3 regions of the Megasphaera sp. SW808 genome follow, and region 2 is predicted to be linked to each of the others. Evidence: riboswitches for the same ligand, from Rfam matches in the RefSeq annotation. Region 2 holds a riboswitch; each other region holds the start of a gene.
The links. A riboswitch is a leader RNA that binds a small molecule or an ion and turns the genes downstream of it on or off. The one in region 2 is predicted to bind S-adenosylmethionine.

Region 1 (6,760 bases), on a different contig from region 2:
ATGACATCGGGCTGAAATGCCGCCAATTCGGCTACGACCTGTTCGTCCCGCAGCGTATCCGGCTGCAGCACGGGAATCCCCAATTCCAGAGCCTTTTCCTTTACGGGTGAAAAGGAAACCTTTTTCCCGCGGCCCCGCTGCTTATCGGGCTGGCTGTACACTGCGGCGATGTCAAAGCCCTGATCGTGCAGTGCTTGCAGGGACGGCACGGAAAAATCGGGCGTCCCCATAAATACGATTCGTAACGATGCCATTAGCCTATTCTCCGTAAATTTTCTGCTTTTTCAATAAAAAGCGTACCGTATAAATGATCGATTTCATGCTGGAAAATACGAGCCAGGAATCCTTCAGGCTCATAGATCACCGTTTTGCCGCGGCGGTTCAGGGCCTTGACCTTGATGCGGTGATGCCGTTTTACCGTGCCGTAATAGCCGGGAACGCTCAGGCAGCCTTCATCTCCGTCGTCCGTTTCTTCCGAACGCTCGATGATTTCCGGATTGATCAGCTCGATTAAGCCGTTGCCGTCGTCGAGGACGACGAGCTGCAGCGATTCGTTGACCTGCGGGCCTGCGAGGCCGACGCCTTCGGCAGCGTACATGGTTTCAGCCATGTCATCGAGCAGTTTTTTAATGTGTTTCGTAATATGTTCAACCGGTTTTGCTGTTTCTTTCAAAATAGGCGCGCCGGCTTCAATGATTTTTAGCGTTGCCATTCTCTCACCTCATAGCTTACTATAGTATATTTACATTTTTCTCTTTATTATATCATATTTTTTCATATCTCTACAGATACGGCTTTTTCGTTTTAGAAGGACGGGTCCACGTCAATGACAACGCCGGAAGCCCAGCACTGGGGCTCACGGCGCATATAGTCTTTGATATCATCCAGGGATTTGCCTTTTATCAAGATAACCAGGCGGTATTTGCCGCGTATCCTCTTGATGATGTCGGCAAAAGGGCCAATGACTTCGACGGGACTGTGTTCCCAGCGCGTCCAGCTTTGCAGCGCCGCCGCTAAGTCGTTTCCCCGCCGCCACAGGGGCTGCTCCTCTTCGTCTGTAAGGATGATTTTTATGATGCGATGGAAGGGCGGGTACTGCAGGGCGCGGCGAAATTCGATTTCCTGCTCGTAGAAAGTGTGATAATCCTGCTTCTGCGCGCACTGAATGACGTAGTGCTCCGGCGCATAGGTCTGCATGACGACCCGGCCCGGCGCGTCTCCCCGTCCGGCCCGTCCGGCGGCCTGCGTCAGGAGCTGAAAGGTCCGTTCGCCAGCCCAATAGGCCGGCAGGTTGAGCAGGCTGTCGGCAGATAAAATGCCGACGGCGCTGACATTGGCAAAGTCATGGCCTTTCGCTACCATCTGCGTCCCTAAGAGGATATCGTATTCATGCCGCCGGAACCGTTCCAATATCTGCTCGCCGCTGTACTTGCGGCTGGCCGTATCCTGGTCCAGGCGGACGACGCGGCTGCTGGGAAACAACTCGCCCAGCTGTTCTTCGACCTTTTCCGTCCCCGTTCCGAAAAACTTGATATACTTGCTGCCGCAGGCCGGACATACCGTCGGAATCGGCTTGGACGCCTCGCAGTAGTGGCACTGCAGGTGGTCGCTCTGCTTGTGGTAGACCATGGGCACGTCGCAGGTGTCGCATTTGACGACGTAGCCGCACTTGCGGCACATGACGAAGGTGGCAAATCCGCGGCGGTTCAGCAGGATGATAGCCTGCTGCCTGGCTGCCAGCGTTTCTTCCAGCAGGGAAACCATAGCGTCCGACAAGACGCGGTAGTTGCCCCTGGCCAGTTCGTCGCGCATGTCGGCAATGGTTACAGTCGGCAAGGGCCGGCCGTGGATGCGTTCTTTCAGCTCCAGCAGCGTATATTCTCCCTGCAGGGCTGCGTAATAATCGCTGACCGAAGGCGTGGCGCTGCCCAATATAACCGGGCAGCAGTAATAGGCGGCGCGCTTCTGCGCTACGGCGACGGCATGATAGCGCGGCGATTCTTCCTGCTTGTACGAGCTGTCGTGAGCTTCATCGACGATGACGAGGCCGAGATGCTGCGCCGCCGTAAAGACGGCCGAGCGGGCTCCGATGCAGATGTGGCTTTCGCCGCGGAGCATGCGGAGCCAGTTGTTTTTCCGTTCGCCCTTCGAGAGCTGGCTGTGCATGACGACGACGTCGTTTCCGAAGCGGCGGACAAACTGCCTTACGATTTGGCCGGTCAGGGCGATTTCCGGCACGAGGACGATGACCTGCTTTCCCTGCCGCAATACGTCTTCGGCCAGCTGCATATACACTTCGGTCTTGCCGCTCCCCGTAACGCCGTGCAGCACATAAGTGCGCCCCGTCGCGTCGCCGCGGACGGCCTGTACGGCCCGGGCCTGCTCGCTTGTCAGCGTCAGCGGATGGCTCTGACCTAACGTCGGCAGCAGCTGCCTCGTTCGGACGTCTCTTTCGCTGATAGCTGCCAGTCCCGTACCGCAGAGGCGGCGTATGACGTCGGCACTGTATCCTTTTTCGATAAAGGAAGACACGGGCGCGCTGCCTGCTTGCTTTAATTCAGCCAGCAAGGCTGCTTGCCGCCTTCGGTTCGCCAGCAGGCCGTCGGCGTCGTCCCGCACAAAGGACAGCCACTTCTCCGTTTTATCGGATATTTTATTTTTCCAGCCCTTTTCTACCTGCAGTACGCCTGCCGCAAGAAGATCGTCTACTTGCCTGGCGCCGAATTTCCGCGCCAGCGCCGCTTTTTCCACCTGGTCCTTCGTTTGGACGTACGCGGCGACAGCGGCATCTTCCGCTGTCGCGGGAGCCTTCGTTCCAACCGTAATATACAGACGGACTTCCAGACCTTTCTTTTCTATCATGAACAGGCGGAGGGCGTCGGCAAGGCTGCAGAGATAATACCGGCTGATCCAGGAAGCCGTTTCGATCATTTCTTCCTGAAACCCCGCCTGCGCCGACAGCACGGTGCTGATCGGCTTGAGCTCGTATGCATATTCGCCTGCATTCCTCTCGCTGACGGCGACGACGATTCCTTCTTCCTGCCGCCGTCCAAAGGGAACCTGCACGCGGCTGCCGACGTGCACAGCCATGCCGTCCGGGACGATATAGGAAAAGGTCTGCTGCAGCCGTTTGGCCGTCGTATTGATGATGATGTCTGCTGTCATACCCCTGCTCCTGCGTTTATATAACATAAATATAGGGACTTGACGAAGCAAGCCCCTATACATTGTATCATATTTAATTCAGCCATGCCACCTGGAAGGCATGATTCCTCTGAGATGGCCCAGTTTTATAAGCCGGCTTCCTGACGGAGAACGTCGGCTTTATCAAGCTGTTCCCAAGGCAGGTTCAGATCGTTGCGGCCGAAATGACCGTAAGCGGCCGTCTGTTTGTAAATCGGGCGCTGCAAGTCGAGCATTTCGATGATGCCGGCCGGACGGAGGTCGAAGTGTTTGCGGATCAATTCGACAATCTTTTCGTTTTCGACTTTGCCCGTACCGAAGGTTTCTACGTGGATAGAAACGGGATGGGCTACGCCGATGGCATAGGCCAGCTGGATTTCGCATTTATCCGCCAAGCCTGCGGCTACGATGTTCTTCGCCACATAGCGGGCTGCGTAAGCTGCCGAGCGGTCTACCTTTGTGGGGTCCTTGCCGGAGAAAGCGCCGCCGCCGTGACGAGCCATGCCGCCGTAGGTATCGACGATGATCTTGCGGCCCGTAAGGCCGGAGTCGCCCTGAGGACCGCCGATGACGAAGCGGCCTGTCGGGTTGATGAACAGTTTCGTCTGGTCATCGAACAAGCCTTCGGGAAGTTCCGGTTTGATGACGTATTCGAGCAAATCTTTTTCAATCTGTTCGCGCGTAACTTCCGGGCTGTGCTGAGCCGAAATGACGATGGTGTCGATGCGGACAGGCTTGCCGTCTTCGTATTCGACCGTTACCTGCGTCTTTCCGTCCGGACGGAGGTACGGCAGCGTGCCGTCCTTGCGGACCTTGGCCAGACGGCGGGACAGGCGGTGAGCCAGAGAAATCGGCAGCGGCATGTAGTCGTCCGTTTCGTTCGTCGCGTAGCCGAACATCATGCCCTGGTCGCCGGCGCCGATCGAGTCGAATTTATCCGTCGTGCCGGATTTCTTTTCCTGCGCTTCGTCAACGCCCATGGCGATGTCCGGGGACTGTTCGTCCAGGGAAACGAGGACGCCGCACGTATCGCAGTCAAAGCCGTATTTTGCGCGGGTATAACCGATATTGCGGACCGTTTCGCGTACGATGTGCGGAATATCTACGTAGCACGTCGTGGAGATTTCGCCTACGACGTGTACCATACCTGTCGTTACGAGGGTTTCGCAGGCGACGCGGGCGTTTTTATCTTTTTCCAAAATTGCATCCAAAATGCCGTCAGAAATTTGGTCGGCCATTTTGTCGGGATGGCCTTCGGTTACGGATTCAGACGTAAAAAATTCACGATTCTTTGCCATTATATCCTCCTTATGCGTTCAAAAAAAATCCCCTCTGAAAAGAGGGGTATGTATCAGCCCATCTTTCAGTACGCTACACTGTTGGATTTAGCACCTTTCATTCACTGAAGGTTGCTGCTGCATCATCGGGCCAATCCCTCCACAGCTCTTGATGGTTAAATATTTTATTCACTTGACCTATTGTATACTAACAAGAAGAATTATGCAAGACCTATTCGAAAAATCATGGCCTCGATTACTGATTTTTTTTGGCTAAAATCGCCGCGGCCCGTTCTACGATGACCGCCGCCAGGTCTTCCTTGTCCATTTTCTCGAGCTTTTCCATCGAGCCGTCAGGGAACAGGAAGGTGGCGATATTCGTCGTGCCCTGGAAGCCGGCCCCTTCGGCGCTGACGTCGTTGGCGACGAGCATGTCGAGGTTCTTCTTCTTTAACTTAGCCGTGCCGTACTCGATGAGGTTCGTTGTTTCGGCAGCAAAGCCGATGAGAACCTGATGGGCCTTGCGCTGGCCCAAGCCGTACAGGATGTCCGGGTTTTTAGCCATCGTCAAGGTCAGCGTTTCGTCGGATTTCTTGATCTTATTCGCTGCCGGATGAGCCGAACGGTAATCGGCGACGGCAGCCGACTTGATGACCAGATCGCAGTCGTCGTAATACGAATCGACGGCGGCCTTCATGTCGTTGGTGCTGCCTACGTCGATGCGGCGCGCTACGCCGGCCGGCGTCTTCAGATGGTCGTTGCTGCCGGCGACCAAGGTGACGTCTGCGCCGGCAAAGGCTGCGGCTTTAGCGATGGCAAAGCCCATGCGGCCGCTGGAATGGTTGCCGATAAAGCGGACCGGGTCGATAGGCTCGCGCGTGCCGCCGGCCGTGACGATGACCTTCTTTCCTTTCAGCAGGTTCGTCCGGCAGGCTGCAAATTCAATATAGTCGACAATATCTTCCGGTTCGGGCAGGCGGCCGACGCCGGTAACGCCGCAGGCCAAATGACCTGTAGCAGGCTCGATGATTTCATAGCCGTACTCTCTGAGGGCGGCGATATTTTTCTGCACGATGGGGTTCGTGTACATGTTGCTGTTCATAGCCGGGGCGATGACGACGGGAGCCGTCGTAGCCATGACCGTCGTCGTCAGCATATCGTCGGCAATGCCGCCGGCAATTTTACCGATGACGTTGGCCGTAGCCGGGGCGATGACGAATACGTCGGCCCACTGGGCCAGGGCGATGTGTTCGACGTTAAATTCGGGAATATCGCCGAACATGGATACGGCGACGGGGTTGCCGGAAATTTCCCGCATCGTCAGCGGCGTAATAAACTCCGCCGCATGATCGGTCATAATGCACTTGACTTCGGCGCCGCGCTTGCGCAGCATGCTGGCGATTTCAGCGGCCTTAAACGCGGCGATGCCGCCGCTGATACCCAAGACGATTTTCTTGTTTTCTAATAACATGGCGATACTATCCTCCGCAATTATTTAATGCCGCCCTGAGGCTTTTCATAGGTAATCTTGCCCTGATCGATTTCTTCCATCGCGATGGAAACGACGCGCGTCGTTTCTACGTCTACGAGCGGTTCGTCGCCGTCCGTCAATTCGCGGGCCCGTTTTGCCGCCAGCGTAACTAAGGTGTATTTGCTGTCTACTTTTTTCATTAACGATTCCAACGTCGGTTTAATCAACATAAGAACATCTCTCCTCTTTTACTGCATACAAATTTCTATTGATACGCCTGCTTGGTCTCTTCGATACAGTTGGCGTTGCGCATGACTCGGCACTCCTCTGCTTTCAGCACGGCGGCAGCCTTCTGAATCGCTTCGCCCAGATCGTCGTTGACGATGACATAGTCGTATTTATCAATCCATTCCAGCTCGTTCCGGGCCTTCGCCAGCCGCGCGGCGATGACGTCGTCCGAGTCGGTATGGCGTCCCCGAAGCCGTTCTTCCAGGACGGCCTTACTCGGCGGAACGATGTAGATAAAGACACCTTGGGGATATTTTTCCTTCACCTGCATAGCTCCCTGAATGTCGATTTCCAGCATGACGTGGTTGCCCTGACGGAGCATCTGGTATACGTATTCCTTCGGTGTGCCGTAATAATGGTCGTATACCTTGGCGTGTTCCAAGAACGCGTCTTCCTTCAGCAGCTCTTCAAAACGGCCGTTGTCGGTAAAATAATAGTTGACGCCGTCTTCTTCGCCCGGCCGCGGCTGGCGCGTCGTCATAGAAATAGAATAATGGATATTGGGAAAATGCTCCCGCAGTGCGTCGCATATCGTCCCCTT
Region 2 (6,760 bases):
TATATTCTTCGGTCTGGCGGATATGGTCCTGCTGTTTTTGGTAGGCCCTTTCCAGAGCCTTGCGCTGCTCCGTCCGCTGGACGATGTACCGGGAATAATTGCCCTTGTATTTGGTCACCTTGCCGTGTTCCAGCTCCAGTATGCCCGTCGCCACCTTGTCCAGGAAATAGCGGTCGTGGGACACGATGAGGATGCCGCCGCCATAGGACAGCAAGTAGCCTTCCAGCCATTCCAGCATGTCCATGTCCAGATGGTTCGTCGGTTCGTCGAGGAATAAGTAATCGGGACGGCGTACTAAGGCCTTGGCCAGGTTGATGCGCGTCTTCTGGCCGCCGGAAAACTGCTGCACCGGCCGGTCCAAATCGGCTTCGCCGAAGCCCAGGCCGTGGACGATCTTCCGGGACATGGATTCGTATTCATAGCCGCCGAGCCATTCAAACCGTTCCTGCAGGCGGGCGTATTTGTTCATGACGCTTTCATCGTCGGGATGGGCCTGCATGTCCTTCTCCGCATCCTTGAGCTGTTCTTCCAGGCGCAGCACGTCCTGCCAGGCCTCGGTGATGGTCTGCCGCAGCGTCACGTCGTCTTCAAAGGCAATATCCTGCTGCAGGTAGCCGACCGATTCGCCTTCGGACACGACGAAGACGCCGCTGTCATATTCTTCCTGACCCATAAGGCATTTCAGGAGCGTCGATTTGCCTGCGCCGTTGGCTCCGATGAGGCCGATGCGTTCGCCGCGGCGGATTTCAAAGGATACGTCCTGAAACACCGTATGGACGCCGAATGATTTCGATAATTTCTGTACTTTTATACTTCCCATGGTTATCCTCTCATCTATGCTGCATCATGATATAATTTGCTAAGTATACATTATAGCATATCTGCTGCCGCCGCGACAGCTTCCGGCCGTTGTCATATCCCGGCGAATATGCTACAGTAAAGGCAAAGACACCTTTTGAAAGCGGGGGATAGATTATGATGTACAAACACGTTATGCGCCGCGCTGCGGCGGCCTGCCTGTTCGTAGTGAGCGGGCTGTTTCTGAGCGGCTGCGCCGACCTGCACGCCGACATGACCTTTAAGGACGACGGCTCCATCGTCCTGCGCAAGGACTTATCCTTTCAGATTCCCATGCAGGCCGACATGGCCGCTTCCCTGAATCAATGGAAGCAGGAAGACCGGCAGAACGGCTTCACCGTCGAAGATACGGCAAACGGCTACCGGTCCAGCAAAACCTACGCCGGCATACAGGATATTGCCGATACAGGCGGCGAATTCTGGACGCCCGACCCGGAATACGGTGAAATCCGGCTGCACAAGGGCCTCTTGTATGACTATTATTCCATCCATACGCGGATCAAGGGACAGGAAAACGCCGCCCTGCCACAGGCCCATTACGAAGACAATATTCCCAATTTCTTCCAGGTACCATCCAGCGTCGACGTCTGGAGTTATTTGGAATACCGCAAGCAGGCTGAACGGGAAGCGGCCCAGCTCAACGAAATCCATAACCAGGCCGTCGCCGCCGCCGTCAACTCGGCGTCTCTCGACTTTACGATGCACCTGCCCATGGCCGTCGACGCCACAAACGCCGACCAGGTCCTCGACGACGGCAAGACCCTCGTCTGGGATTTGAAGCCGGCCTTTATCAACACCCAGGGCGCCTCGGCAGGCCAGGATATTCACATGCAGGCCCAGTTCCGCATTTTCCATCAGACGACGGCCATCCTGCTAGGCGTCGTCTGCGCGGCCCTCGTCATCGCGGCGATTGTCTGCGCCGTCCTCGTCAAGCGCAAGCAGCCGACGGGACAATCCAAGCCCTATCTCATCGGCCTGGCCGTCTCCATCGTCTGCCTCGTCGGCTTAGGCGGCCTCGTCCAATCGGCTACGGCAACGCAGGTCACCTTCTCCGACAGCGACCGCATCATCAGCAAAGCGTTGCCAGAAGGCTCAGCCTATCAAACGCTTCCGTCCCCCAACAGCCTGGACACCGCCAAGGCAATGGCAAAAGACCATACTCTCCATGGTGAAGTCGTGGCTGTTTCCGAAGAAGATGACGACGGCTACCTAGCATTGTTCCAGACGACAGCCGGCCCTTGTTTCGTCATTGCCGACAAAGCCAGTGATTCCATTGCCGTTGTGCCATTCAAACAGTCGCTCATCCATTTCCGCACACAGTACACCCAGTTCTCGAACGGTAAAAAGAGCTATTACCCCCTTACCTTTATCATGGCCCGGCAGAATGACACGAAAGATAGCCCTGACGTAAAACTAGGCATCTGGCAAAACGACATGCATCAAATTCCCACATACGTTCTCATTGAACCCGATGAAAACGATGTCATCCACGTTGACGGCAATCCGTCTTCAGCCTGGAACACCCTTACGCCATCGCATTATCAAGTGCCAATGAAAGATGAAATAAATATCCGCATGGCCAAGATTTTTGCCAACCACATCGACAGCCTGAGCAAGGACGTCCGGGCCCGCGACGTCATCCTGCCGAATAAATAAACCCGCAAAAAAAGACCTCGTACGACGCCGTACGAGGTCTTTTCCATGTCTTTATTTTTTAAGCAATCCCTTTTCTTCTATAAAGGCCGCCAGGAGCTCCGCCGTACCGACCATGAGCTCCGGACAGGATACGGGGCCGCCGTTGGCCGGGCTCTTGAGGACGCGGCAGCACGACGCGTGGAACTTACCCATCCACAGCTGATAAAATTCCTTTACGGGAGCGTAGATTTCCGCCTTGGTCTTTTCTTCCGGCGTATTGCGGCCTACGAGAAGGCCCAGGATATGGCAGGCGCCGTTCAGGGCGCCGCAGAGACAGCCCGAGCCGCCGACACCGCCGCCCATGACCGATACCATGCGGAACACGTCGTCCGACAGGTTGAGGCCGTAATATTCATTGCAGGCCTTTAATACCGTTTCGGAACAGTTATTGCCGCCTTGCTGGTATTTTTTTACTACGTCTTGAATCGATTCCATTTCGTATTACCTCCTAATGCAATATCTCGTCCTTTGATTATATCACATTTTTGCCGTTCTGCCCTTTACTTTCGTTCTCGTCATATCAGGCCGGCAGACTATGCAAATATAGCAATTTGACAAATCTGAGATTCATGATACACTATGTTCAAGACAATTTTACATCCTTTTATCCAGAGCGGCGGAGGGACTGGCCCAATGAAGCCCGGCAACCGATAACGACGGTGCTAATTCCTGCGGATTGATTTCCGAGAGATAAAGACCCTGCGACGATACCTCTTTCTCTTGGGAAAGGGGCTTTTTTCATGGGATAAAAGGCTAAACGGTCTTACGCCATATCATTTTATATTTAGGAGGAATCATTTATGAAGCATTTCAAAAAACTTACCGTCCTGGCCGCTGCGGCTCTCTGCGCGCTGGCCGTATTGGCCGCCGGCTGCGGCAGCGACGCCCCGGCAGGCGGCAAAGAGTCGACGCAGAATAAGGTCCTGACCGTCGGCGCGACGCCCGTTCCCCACGCGGAAATCTTAAACGAAATCAAGCCCCTCTTAGCCAAGGACGGCATCGATTTGAAGATCATCGAATTTACAGATTACGTCAAGCCGAATCTGGCCCTGAACGACAAGGAGCTAGACGCCAACTTCTTCCAGCACGGCCCCTACATGGAAACGTTCAATAAAGAACACGGCACGCAGCTCAAGGCCATCTGCAAGGTCCACATCGAACCGATGGGCATTTACTCCCATAAAGTCGCCAAACTGGACGAATTGGCAAACGGCGCGAAGGTCGCCATCCCCAACGACCCGACAAACGGCGGCCGGGCCTTGCTCATCCTGCAGAAGGCCGGCCTGATTTCCCTGAAGGATAACGGCAGTATCACCTCTACGGTGCAGGACATCGTGAAAAACGACAAAAACCTCCAGTTCGTCGAATTGGAAGCCGCCCAGATTCCCCGCTCCATTGACGACGTAGACATCGCCGTCATCAACACGAACTTCGCCATGGAAGCCGGCCTCAATCCGCTGAAGGACGCGATTTTCCTCGAAGATAAAGACTCGCCGTACGCTAACATCTTAGCCATCCACGAAGGCGACGAAAACCGCCCGGAAATCCAGGCTCTCGTCAAAGCCCTCCAGTCTCCGGAAGTGAAGAAATTCATCGAAGACAAATACCAGGGAGCTATTCTGCCCAGCTTCTAATACAACACACATATATATTCATGCAAAAGGGCCTCGTTCCAGGCCCTTTTGTTATACATACGGCCATACTTCATGGTATAATATAAACAAAAACACGCGGCTGTACTCGTGCTTATCCCCTGTCAGCTATGCAGCAAGGAGCAATATATATGCGCACAAATGAATTATTTGCAAAAAAAACAGTCTTTTCCTTTGAAGTCTTCCCGCCCAAGCCGGATACGCCCATCGAGACGATTTACGCCGCTTTAGACGAGCTGAGCCAGCTTCATCCCGATTTCATCAGCGTCACCTGCGGCGCCAGCGGAAGCGGCAGCGGCGGCAACCGCACCGTCGAAGTGGCCTCGGCTATCAAGCACACCTACGGCTGTGAAACGGCGGCTCATATGCCCTGCATTTACCTGACTGAAGACGACGCCCTGCGTACCCTGGACGCGCTGAAAAAGGCGGGCATCGAAAATATCCTGGCCCTGCGGGGCGACGAAACACCGGGCCGCGAACGGGCCCATGTCTTCGAACATGCCAGCGACCTCGTAGCCTTCATCAAGCAGAACGCCCCGGAATTCAACGTCATCGGCGCCTGCTATCCCGAAGGCCATACGGAAGCCCAGACCATGGCCGCCGACATCCGCAACTTAAAGACGAAGGTCGACGCCGGCGCCAGCGAGCTCATTTCCCAGCTTTTCTTCGACAACGCCACCTTCTACCGCTTCCTCGAACGGTGCGAAATCGCCGGCATCAGCGTCCCCATCGAAGCGGGCATCATGCCTGTCACCAATAAGAAGCAAATCGAACGGATGGTGTCCCTGTGCGGCGCGACCTTGCCGGTCAAGTTCCAGCGGGCCATCGCCAAATACGGCGACAATGCCGAAGCCATGCGGGATATCGGCATCGCCTACGCCATCGACCAGATCGCCGACCTTTTGGCTAACGGTGTCGACGGCATCCACGTCTACACGATGAACAACCCCTATATCGCCAAGAAGATTACAGAAGCCGTAAAAAATCTATTATAAGAAATCCAAAAAAGCCCTGTACAGCATCGCTGCACAGGGCTTTTAGTTTACCATATCGTTTTATTCTTTCAGCACGTAGCCGTAGGCGTGGACGCGGCCGTCGTCTTCGTGTTCCAGGTACACGCCCTGGATTTCCGAGGCAAAGCCGGGAAGCTCGTTGAGCCCTTCTTCGAGGGCCTTGAAATACTGGACGGCCGTCGGCGACCACCGTTCGCCCGGCACGACGCAGAGGACGCCCGGCGGATAGGGCAGGGCCCCTTCAAGGGCGATCCGGCCTTCCAGCTCGTCGAGAGGCACGAGCTCGCCTTGTCCGCGAATAAAGGCGTGCTGCGCTTCCTGCGGCGTCATGACGTATTCGGGGAAATAGTCGCGGCGGAACAGCTTCTTCTGCAAATCCTTTACATTTCTCGCCTTGTAGAAATCGTGCATTTCCTGGCAGAGCTGCTGGATCGTGTAGCCGGCGTAGCGTGCCGGATGGGAGTTGTACACGCCCAGGAGGACTTCCTGCATGGGCACGTTGTTGTCGACAAACCGTTCGAATCGGACGAGCTGCGACGTCAGGAAGCGGAGCTTATTCCAGTTTTCCGCCGGCGTCAGCAGGAACAGGATGGAATTCAGGTCGCACTTTTCCGGAATGACGCCGTTGCCCCGCAGGTACGTCGCCAGGATATTAGCGTGGATGCCGAAGTCTTCATACTCGCCCGTCTCGGCGTCGATGCCCGGCGTCGTGAGCAGGAGCTTGCACGGGTCGACGCGGTACTGGTCCGGGCCGTAGCCTTCAAAGGCATGCCATTTCGCGCCCGGCTCAAAGGTGAAGTAAGCGATGTCGTCGGCCATCTGCTCCGTGTCGCCGTCCTGCCAGGGCTTTCCGTGCACCGTCGGCGCGATGAACGGCTTGATATAGTGGCAGCGCTGGAGGATGCTCTTGCGGGCGTCAATGCCCAGCTTCACGCAGTCGCGCCACATCTTCCGGCCAGCATCGCCCGAATGGATTTTGGCGTTGACGGCGATAGTGGCGAACATGGGATAAAAGGGGCTCGTCGAGGCATTGGCCATGAAAGCGTTGTTAAAGGTCTTATGGTTGCAGTAGCGCTTTTGGTCGTGGATGTGATTGTCCTTTTTATGAATCTGCGAGGCCTGGGAAAAGCCGGCCTGCTGCTTGTGAACCGACTGGGTCACCATGATGCCCGGGTCGTCGCCGTGCAGATCCAGCAGCAGGGGCGAGCTGTCCCGCAGCATGGGGATAAACTGCTCGTAGCCGACCCAGGCCGAGTCGAACAGGATATAATCGCAAAGATGGCCTATCTTGTCGACGACGTAGCGGGCGTTGTACAGCGTGCCGTCGTAAGTGCCGAGCTGAATGACGGCCAGGCGGAAAGGCCGGGGCTGCTTCGCCTTTTCCGGATCCCGTTCAGCAGCCAGCTCGCGCAGGTAGGCTTCGTCGAAGCAATGGGCGTCGATGCCGCCGATAAAGCCGTAGGGATTGCGGGCCGTTTCCAAATATACCGGCGTCGCCCCGGCCTGGATGAGGGCGCCGATGGCTACGGATTTATGGTTGTT
Region 3 (6,760 bases), on a different contig from region 2:
TCGGCGATGTTCCGCATCTCCTCTACGGGCCGGACGATTTGCCGGGCCAGCAGGCGCGCTAAGAAAAGCCCTACGGCAATCGTCACGAGGACCGCTAATACGGCTAAGACGACAAAGGCGACCTTCACGATATTCTTCGAGCTGAGGTCCCAAATGCCGCCGTGCTTGCGCAGTTGTACCGGCCCGATGACGGCTACGGCTACGCCCGTCTCAGGCGACGTATAATGGAAGGCGATGCCTTCGTCCGACCAGTTGAGGGCCGCGCCGCTGCCCGGGCTGCGCCGGTACGCCTCGCCGATCGTCGCCCAGGGATCAGTATACTCCGTCGCATACAGGATTCGTCCTTGCTGGGAAATCGCTACGGTAAGGCCCTGATCCTCCAAGTGGTCGCTCGTCTGCATGAGCCGGCCCATGCCTCCGGTATACCAGTCGGCGCGGACACAGAGGCGGCTCAGCTCAAACTGCACCGATAAGGTCGGGCCATTGCTCTCCGGCCAGAGAAAGGAAATGGCCGCCGCCCTGTTGATGTTGCCGAAGTGGAGGCCTAAAAAAATAGCGATGCTGACGACGAGAGTAAAGGCCACGGGAATGGCTATCATGACAAAGTTAGACAACAGCAATCGTTTTCCAATAGGTATATCTCTCAGGTTCATCTGTCCTTCTCCCCGCTTTCCTGCCGCATGACGCGCCTTGTCTTTTATTATACCACGCCGCCGCAGATATCTTGATGCGTTCGCAAATATATTCATTACTATGCAGTGTATGCGGAAAAGATAAACAAAAATTAAACGAAGGAAAAATTCTTCATAAAACCTCCGTGCCCTTGTCTTTTCTGCAGCAGGCATCCGATTGATGGGCTTAATACATTTAAAATGCAACTATATTTTTAGAAAAATATTCCGATTTTCCTGTGTATATTCTGCAATTTTACGAAAATCCCAGGCCACAGGCCGCGCCTATTTCTTTTGTTTTCTTATTATTTTACACGGCGAGATACCTCTTGCATTTGACAACACCCGTTCCTTAGTGATAATATGTTAAGCAACAACCAAATATACAAGTTCATCCAGAGCAGCTGAGGGACTGGCCCCATGACGCTGCGGCAACCCCCGTCAGGGAAGGTGCCAATTCCAACGGAGTATTCCGGCAGATGAAGCGACATACACGAAATACCGAGCCGTCATCTGTTTGACGGCTTTTTTAGTTGTACTGCCACCGGGTTGAACTCGTACTGAATCAAGGAGTTGATATTGTGATAAAACTGGAAAACATTACCAAAACCTACGACGGCAAGGCCCAGGTCCACGCCCTCAAAGGCGTCAACCTGACCATTGAAGACGGCGAAATCTTCGGCATTATCGGCAAGAGCGGCGCCGGCAAATCGACCCTCGTCCGCTGCATCAACATGCTCGAACGGCCGACGAGCGGCAACGTCATCATCGACGAAAAGAACCTGACGAACATGACCGACGCCCAGCTGCGGGCGGAACGCAAGCATATCGGCATGATATTTCAGCATTTCAACCTGCTCTCGTCGCGGACGGTCTTCGACAACATCGCCTTCCCCCTGGAGCTCATCGGCGCATCGAAGGAAGCCATCCAGAAAAAAGTCGCCGACCTTTTGGAATTAGTCGGACTGACGGACCGGCAGTTCAACTACCCGGCCCAGCTGTCGGGCGGCCAGAAGCAGCGCGTCGGCATCGCCCGGGCTCTGGCCAGCGACCCGAACATCCTCCTGTGCGACGAAGCCACGTCGGCCCTGGATCCGCAGACGACGAAATCCATCCTCGAGCTGCTCAAGGACATTAACCAGCGCCTGGGCATTACCATTGTCATCATCACCCACGAAATGGCAGTCATCAAGGAAATCTGCAACCGCGTTGCCGTCATTGAGGGCGGCGTCATCAAGGAAGCAGGCCGCGTCGTCGACGTCTTTACCAATCCCCAGTCCCAGACGATGAAGGACTTCGTCAAATCGGTCATCAACATGGAACTGCCCGCAGGCATCGCCAAGATGGGCATTACGGATCAGCCTGCGCCGGGCTACGATATGCTCGTCCGCCTGCGCTTCAAGGGAGCGGCTACGAACGAACCCGTCGTCGCATCGGTCGTACAACGCTTCCACACCTACGTCAGCGTGCTCTACGGCAATATCGACTACATTCAGGACGAACCTTTCGGCTATCTCATCGTCGTCATCATGGGTTCTATGGAACAACAGGCAAAAGCATTTGAATATATCAAAGAATTACCTATTGGAAGCGAGGTTTTAGGATATGTCCCAAGAAATCATTAATTTAATGCTCCAAGGCATTCAGGAAACGGTCTTCATGGTCGCCGTTTCCACGGTCATCGCCGCTATCATCGGTATTCCCCTCGGCATTACGCTGGTCACGACCAGCCGGGGCCATATTCTGGAAAACCGCTTTATCAATCAGATACTGGGCACCATCGTCAACATCATCCGCTCGATTCCCTTTATCATCCTCATGGTCGCCATCATTCCTCTGACCCGCATCATCGCCGGCACGTCCATCGGCACGACGGCGGCCTGCGTGCCCCTGACCATCGTGGCCATTCCCTTTTTGAGCCGCCTCGTTGAAACGTCTATCCGCGACGTCGACTTCGGCCTCGTCGAAGCCGCGGAATCCATGGGCGCCACGCCCTTCCAGATCATCCGCAAGGTCCTCATTCCCGAAGCCCTGCCGACGATCATCAACAACATTACGGTCCTCGTCGTCAACCTCATCGGCGCCTCGGCCATGGCCGGCGCAATCGGCGGCGGCGGCCTCGGCGACATCGCCATCCGCTACGGCTACCAGCGCTTCCGCGCCGACGTCATGCTGGCGACGATTATCATCCTCATCGTAGGCGTCAACCTCATCCAGGCCTGCGGCGACTTCGCCTCGCGCAAGAAAAATAAAAAATAAGCAGATATGACAAACCCAGACCGCAGCAGAACCTGCCATGGTCTGGGTTATCTTTATGCAGCGCCGAATGTGACATAGGCGACGCACCGGCCATTCATCCGGGATTCGCAGTCTGAACAAGGAGCTGGACGGCAGCCGGGAACCCTTCCTGACCCGCGGCGAACCCATGGCCGCTGAGGCCGTCGACGTATTGGGAGCCTAATTTCCCAGGCCGCTCGCAAAGATAATCACGACGTAAAAAAAACAACATATCCGTCAAAAAGCTGCTGGAAAGCGCATCACCTACCTTTCCCAGCAGCTTTTTCATTCCCGTCATAGAAATATTCGCCATGCCGTATGTATAGAGCAACAATACTAACCAACCAGATCACAGGCAAGGGATAGGTAAATACAGGAATCCGCATATGATTGGCATTAAGAAAAATAAAATATATCTTAAGAAGTTGCCTCCATGCTATTTTGATAAACTTTCAAGAATGGAGATATCATGCATATCTTTATCTCGTAATTCATACCCTGAATGGAAAACTTTTTGCCCTTTTAAGGATGTACAGGGAATTGTTTTCCCTTCAAAAAAAGCGAAACCAAAGTAGTCTTTTTCAAATTCATACCAACCTCCCTCCAAATTCGCTTGTTTTGAAGTCCCATCCTCATTTAAAACAAAGGGATGAATGTCTAAGTAACCACGCTCATCACTATATAATTCTATCCTAACAGGACTCCAGTCCGTACTAATCGTATAGCCCAGATTTAAAAGCACCTCTAATAACTCTTCCGTATATTGGGCATCAAAATTTATATCTATATCTCTATGAATTCTTGTTTGTCTACCTGCTAAAACATCTACACCCCATCCACCGTCCAACCAATATGCAATTCCAATTGTGTCAAATATATCTATTACTTTCATTAAATCTTCTTTTGTTGCTATGTCTTTATTACTCATAATAAAATTACCTCCATAAATTCCAATTTATATGTTGAGATTCGTTACGACATGCTTTAAGTAGACAGTCTCCCTATCTCCCGTACGGGGATAGATTTTTTCCGGGTTCATAGGCGTATTCCTTCTTTCTTCTGCAACAACCCTTTCCCTGAGTTACAGGGCTTCCAGCTTCACGCGGAACGAAATCATCCGCGCCGTATCCATGGCATCGAACTGCACGACGTAGGCTTGCCGGTCTATATCGGCGTCGATGACAGTCCCCTCGCCGAAGACGGCGTGCCGTACCCGCTGGCCCGAAGCAAAGGGCCTTTCGCCTTCCCGGTCGGGCCAGTATTTTCCGCTGTACTCGATGTAGTCCCGAGTCGCCCGGACGAGGCTGTCCGGCGGCGGATTGTCATAGGCCAGCACTTCCGGGCCCATATCCAGAATAAACCGCGACGGATAGCGGACTGCACCGTCGAAGTGCTGCCCGTCCGCTTCGGACAAATACAATCCCTTTTCAGCCCGCGTCAGGGCTACGAAGGCCAGCCGCCGCTCTTCCTCCATAGCCTGCATCGTCCGCACCTTCCGCGACGGGAAAATGCCTTCGTTCAGGCCGCACAGGAACACGTAGGGAAATTCCAGCCCCTTGGCAGCGTGAACCGTCATGAGCTTGACCTTATCGTCATCCGGCGCGGCGTCGGCGTTGGTAAGCAAGGCCACGTGGGATAAATAATGCTCCAACGTGACTTCCTCACCGCACGTCGTTTCATACTCGTACACGGCCTGCTTGAGCTCGGCCAGGTTGTCCAGCCGCTCCTGGCTGCCTTCGGTGCGAAGGGCTTTCTCGTAGCCGCTGGTATCAAGGATTGCCGACAGGACCTCCGACACGGGCCGGCCCTCGTATTCAGCGGCAAAGGACTCGATGAGATCTACGAACTGGCGGGCCTTCGTCCCCTTAAACAGGCCGTCATCCATCGTTTCGACCAAGGCTTCATAAAGAGAACAGCCGCGGGCGTCGGCGTATTCCTGCAGAAAGGCCATGCGCCGCTTGCCCAGATTGCGCTTCGGCACGTTGGCGATCCGCCGGAAGGACAAGTCGTCTTTATAGGCGATGATGCGCAAATAGCTGAGGGCGTCCTTGATTTCCTTGCGGTTGAAAAACTGGACGCCGCTGTATATGACGTAGGGTATGTGTTCCTTCAGCAGCGCTTCCTCCACAGTCCGCGTCACGTAATGGGCCCGATACAGGACGGCCATGTCTTTGTAAGGCACGCCGCGTTCGCGCAAGGCCTTCATGCGCCCGGCCATCCACTGCCCTTCATCCTGAGGGCTTTCGGCAAAATGACAGACTACGGCGTCGCCGTCAGGCAAGGTCGGCCGGAGCGACTTGGCCATACGGCACATGTTGTTGTCGATGAGAGAGTTGGCTGCCGCCAAAATCTGAGGCGTCGAGCGGTAATTATCCATCATCAGAATGGTCTTCGTTCCCGGGAAGGCCTTGTCGAATTCGAGGAGATACTTCACGTTGGCGCCGCGCCACGTATAAATCGTCTGGTCCGGGTCGCCGACGATGAATAAATTCTTGTGATAGCCCCACAACACGCTCATGAGCTCGTATTGGAGCAGGTCGATATCCTGAAATTCGTCGATCATGATGTATTCCAGCCGCCGCTGCCATTTCAGCCGGATGTCGTCGTGCTCCTTGAAAATATACAGGGAAAACTTGATGAGGTCGTTGTAATCGAGGCCGAAGCATTTCTTTTCCTGATACAAATAGCCGTAGAAGATGATGTCCGCAGCCGACGAGGCTTCGTCGTACTTCTTTTTCAGCCGCTCCAGAGACATCGTAATCATGTCGGCGTAATATTCCGGTTCCTGGACGAGCTTGCGCATTTCTATCATATCCCGGGCGGCGGAAAAGGTCATATTGCGCAGCGTCAGCCCCCGTTCTTCGTAAATCATCTGGAGCATGGCGTCGATATCGGCATTATCGAGGACGAGAAAATTCTTGGGATACTGGACGGCGTGGCTGTCTTCCTGCAGGACCGATACGCAGAATCCATGGAACGTATTGACGTAGCCCGTGTCGTTGTCGCCTGTCAGGTTGTGGATGCGCCGGCGCATTTCCGCCGCCGACTTGTTGGTAAAGGTGACGCAGAGGATGTGGCCCGGCAAGATGCCCAGCTCGTTGACTAAAAAGGCAAACCGGTGCGACAAGGCCCGCGTCTTGCCCGAGCCGGCGCCGGCGATGACCCGCACGCAGCCCTCCGTCGTCGTCACGGCCTGACGCTGGGCGTCGTTCAGCCCCTGCAGCAAATCCATCATCGTATCCTCCCTTTCTGCGAACATTCGTTTCTTTCATTATAACAGGAATTCCGCCGCCGCTCAATACGAAATCCAGCCATTTCTCCTGCCGCAAAAACGCAGCCCCCCTCTATTCTTTTAATCTATCTAATGATATAATAAATAAGTTATACAAAAGGAGGCATACATGTTAGAAAAATTTCAAACCTTACAAATTAGCGACGTCATTCTCAACGCCTTAAACGAAATGGGCTTTGAAGAACCGACGCCGATTCAGGCAAACGCCATCCCCGTCGCCATGTCGGGCTGCGATATGATCGGCCAGGCACAGACCGGCACGGGCAAAACGGCAGCCTACGGCATTCCCGTATTAGAAAAAATATTAGCGTCCGAGCCGTCGAAGGAAATACAGGCCGTCGTCCTGTCGCCGACGCGCGAGCTGGCCATGCAGGTCGCCGAAGAGCTCAACCACCTGGCCCAATTCACCCACATCCAGGCCCTGCCGATTTACGGCGGACAAGATATGGAACGACAGCTGCGCCGCCTGCGCAAATCGCCGCAGATCGTCGTCGCCACGCCGGGCCGCCTCATCGACCAC

Region 1: another riboswitch for S-adenosylmethionine. It lies ahead of metK (methionine adenosyltransferase); the one in region 2 lies ahead of E0L13_RS06980 (MetQ/NlpA family ABC transporter substrate-binding protein).
Region 3: another riboswitch for S-adenosylmethionine. It lies ahead of E0L13_RS08745 (methionine ABC transporter ATP-binding protein); the one in region 2 lies ahead of E0L13_RS06980 (MetQ/NlpA family ABC transporter substrate-binding protein).

What each region holds. Positions count from the first base shown of each region.
Region 1 is NZ_SJOT01000002.1:63,881-70,640, forward strand. Features, by position in the region: gene fmt (methionyl-tRNA formyltransferase) at 1-254, opposite strand, end outside; gene def (peptide deformylase) at 254-712, opposite strand; gene priA (primosomal protein N') at 805-3,165, opposite strand; gene metK (methionine adenosyltransferase) at 3,291-4,481, opposite strand; SAM riboswitch class I at 4,537-4,639, opposite strand; gene coaBC (bifunctional phosphopantothenoylcysteine decarboxylase/phosphopantothenate--cysteine ligase CoaBC) at 4,717-5,931, opposite strand; gene rpoZ (DNA-directed RNA polymerase subunit omega) at 5,952-6,161, opposite strand; gene gmk (guanylate kinase) at 6,197-6,760, opposite strand, start outside.
Region 2 is NZ_SJOT01000015.1:17,929-24,688, reverse strand. Features, by position in the region: gene E0L13_RS06995 (ABC-F family ATP-binding cassette domain-containing protein) at 1-820, opposite strand, end outside; gene E0L13_RS06990 (hypothetical protein) at 976-2,514, shown strand; gene E0L13_RS06985 (C-GCAxxG-C-C family protein) at 2,566-2,988, opposite strand; SAM riboswitch class I at 3,155-3,250, shown strand; gene E0L13_RS06980 (MetQ/NlpA family ABC transporter substrate-binding protein) at 3,354-4,187, shown strand; gene metF (methylenetetrahydrofolate reductase [NAD(P)H]) at 4,337-5,200, shown strand; gene speC (ornithine decarboxylase) at 5,261-6,760, opposite strand, start outside.
Region 3 is NZ_SJOT01000022.1:38,273-45,032, forward strand. Features, by position in the region: gene E0L13_RS08740 (HAMP domain-containing sensor histidine kinase) at 1-653, opposite strand, end outside; SAM riboswitch class I at 1,060-1,157, shown strand; gene E0L13_RS08745 (methionine ABC transporter ATP-binding protein) at 1,253-2,296, shown strand; gene E0L13_RS08750 (methionine ABC transporter permease) at 2,277-2,930, shown strand; gene E0L13_RS08755 (hypothetical protein) at 3,025-3,246, opposite strand; gene E0L13_RS08760 (aminoglycoside adenylyltransferase) at 3,385-3,876, opposite strand; gene E0L13_RS08770 (UvrD-helicase domain-containing protein) at 4,030-6,183, opposite strand; gene E0L13_RS08775 (DEAD/DEAH box helicase) at 6,350-6,760, shown strand, end outside.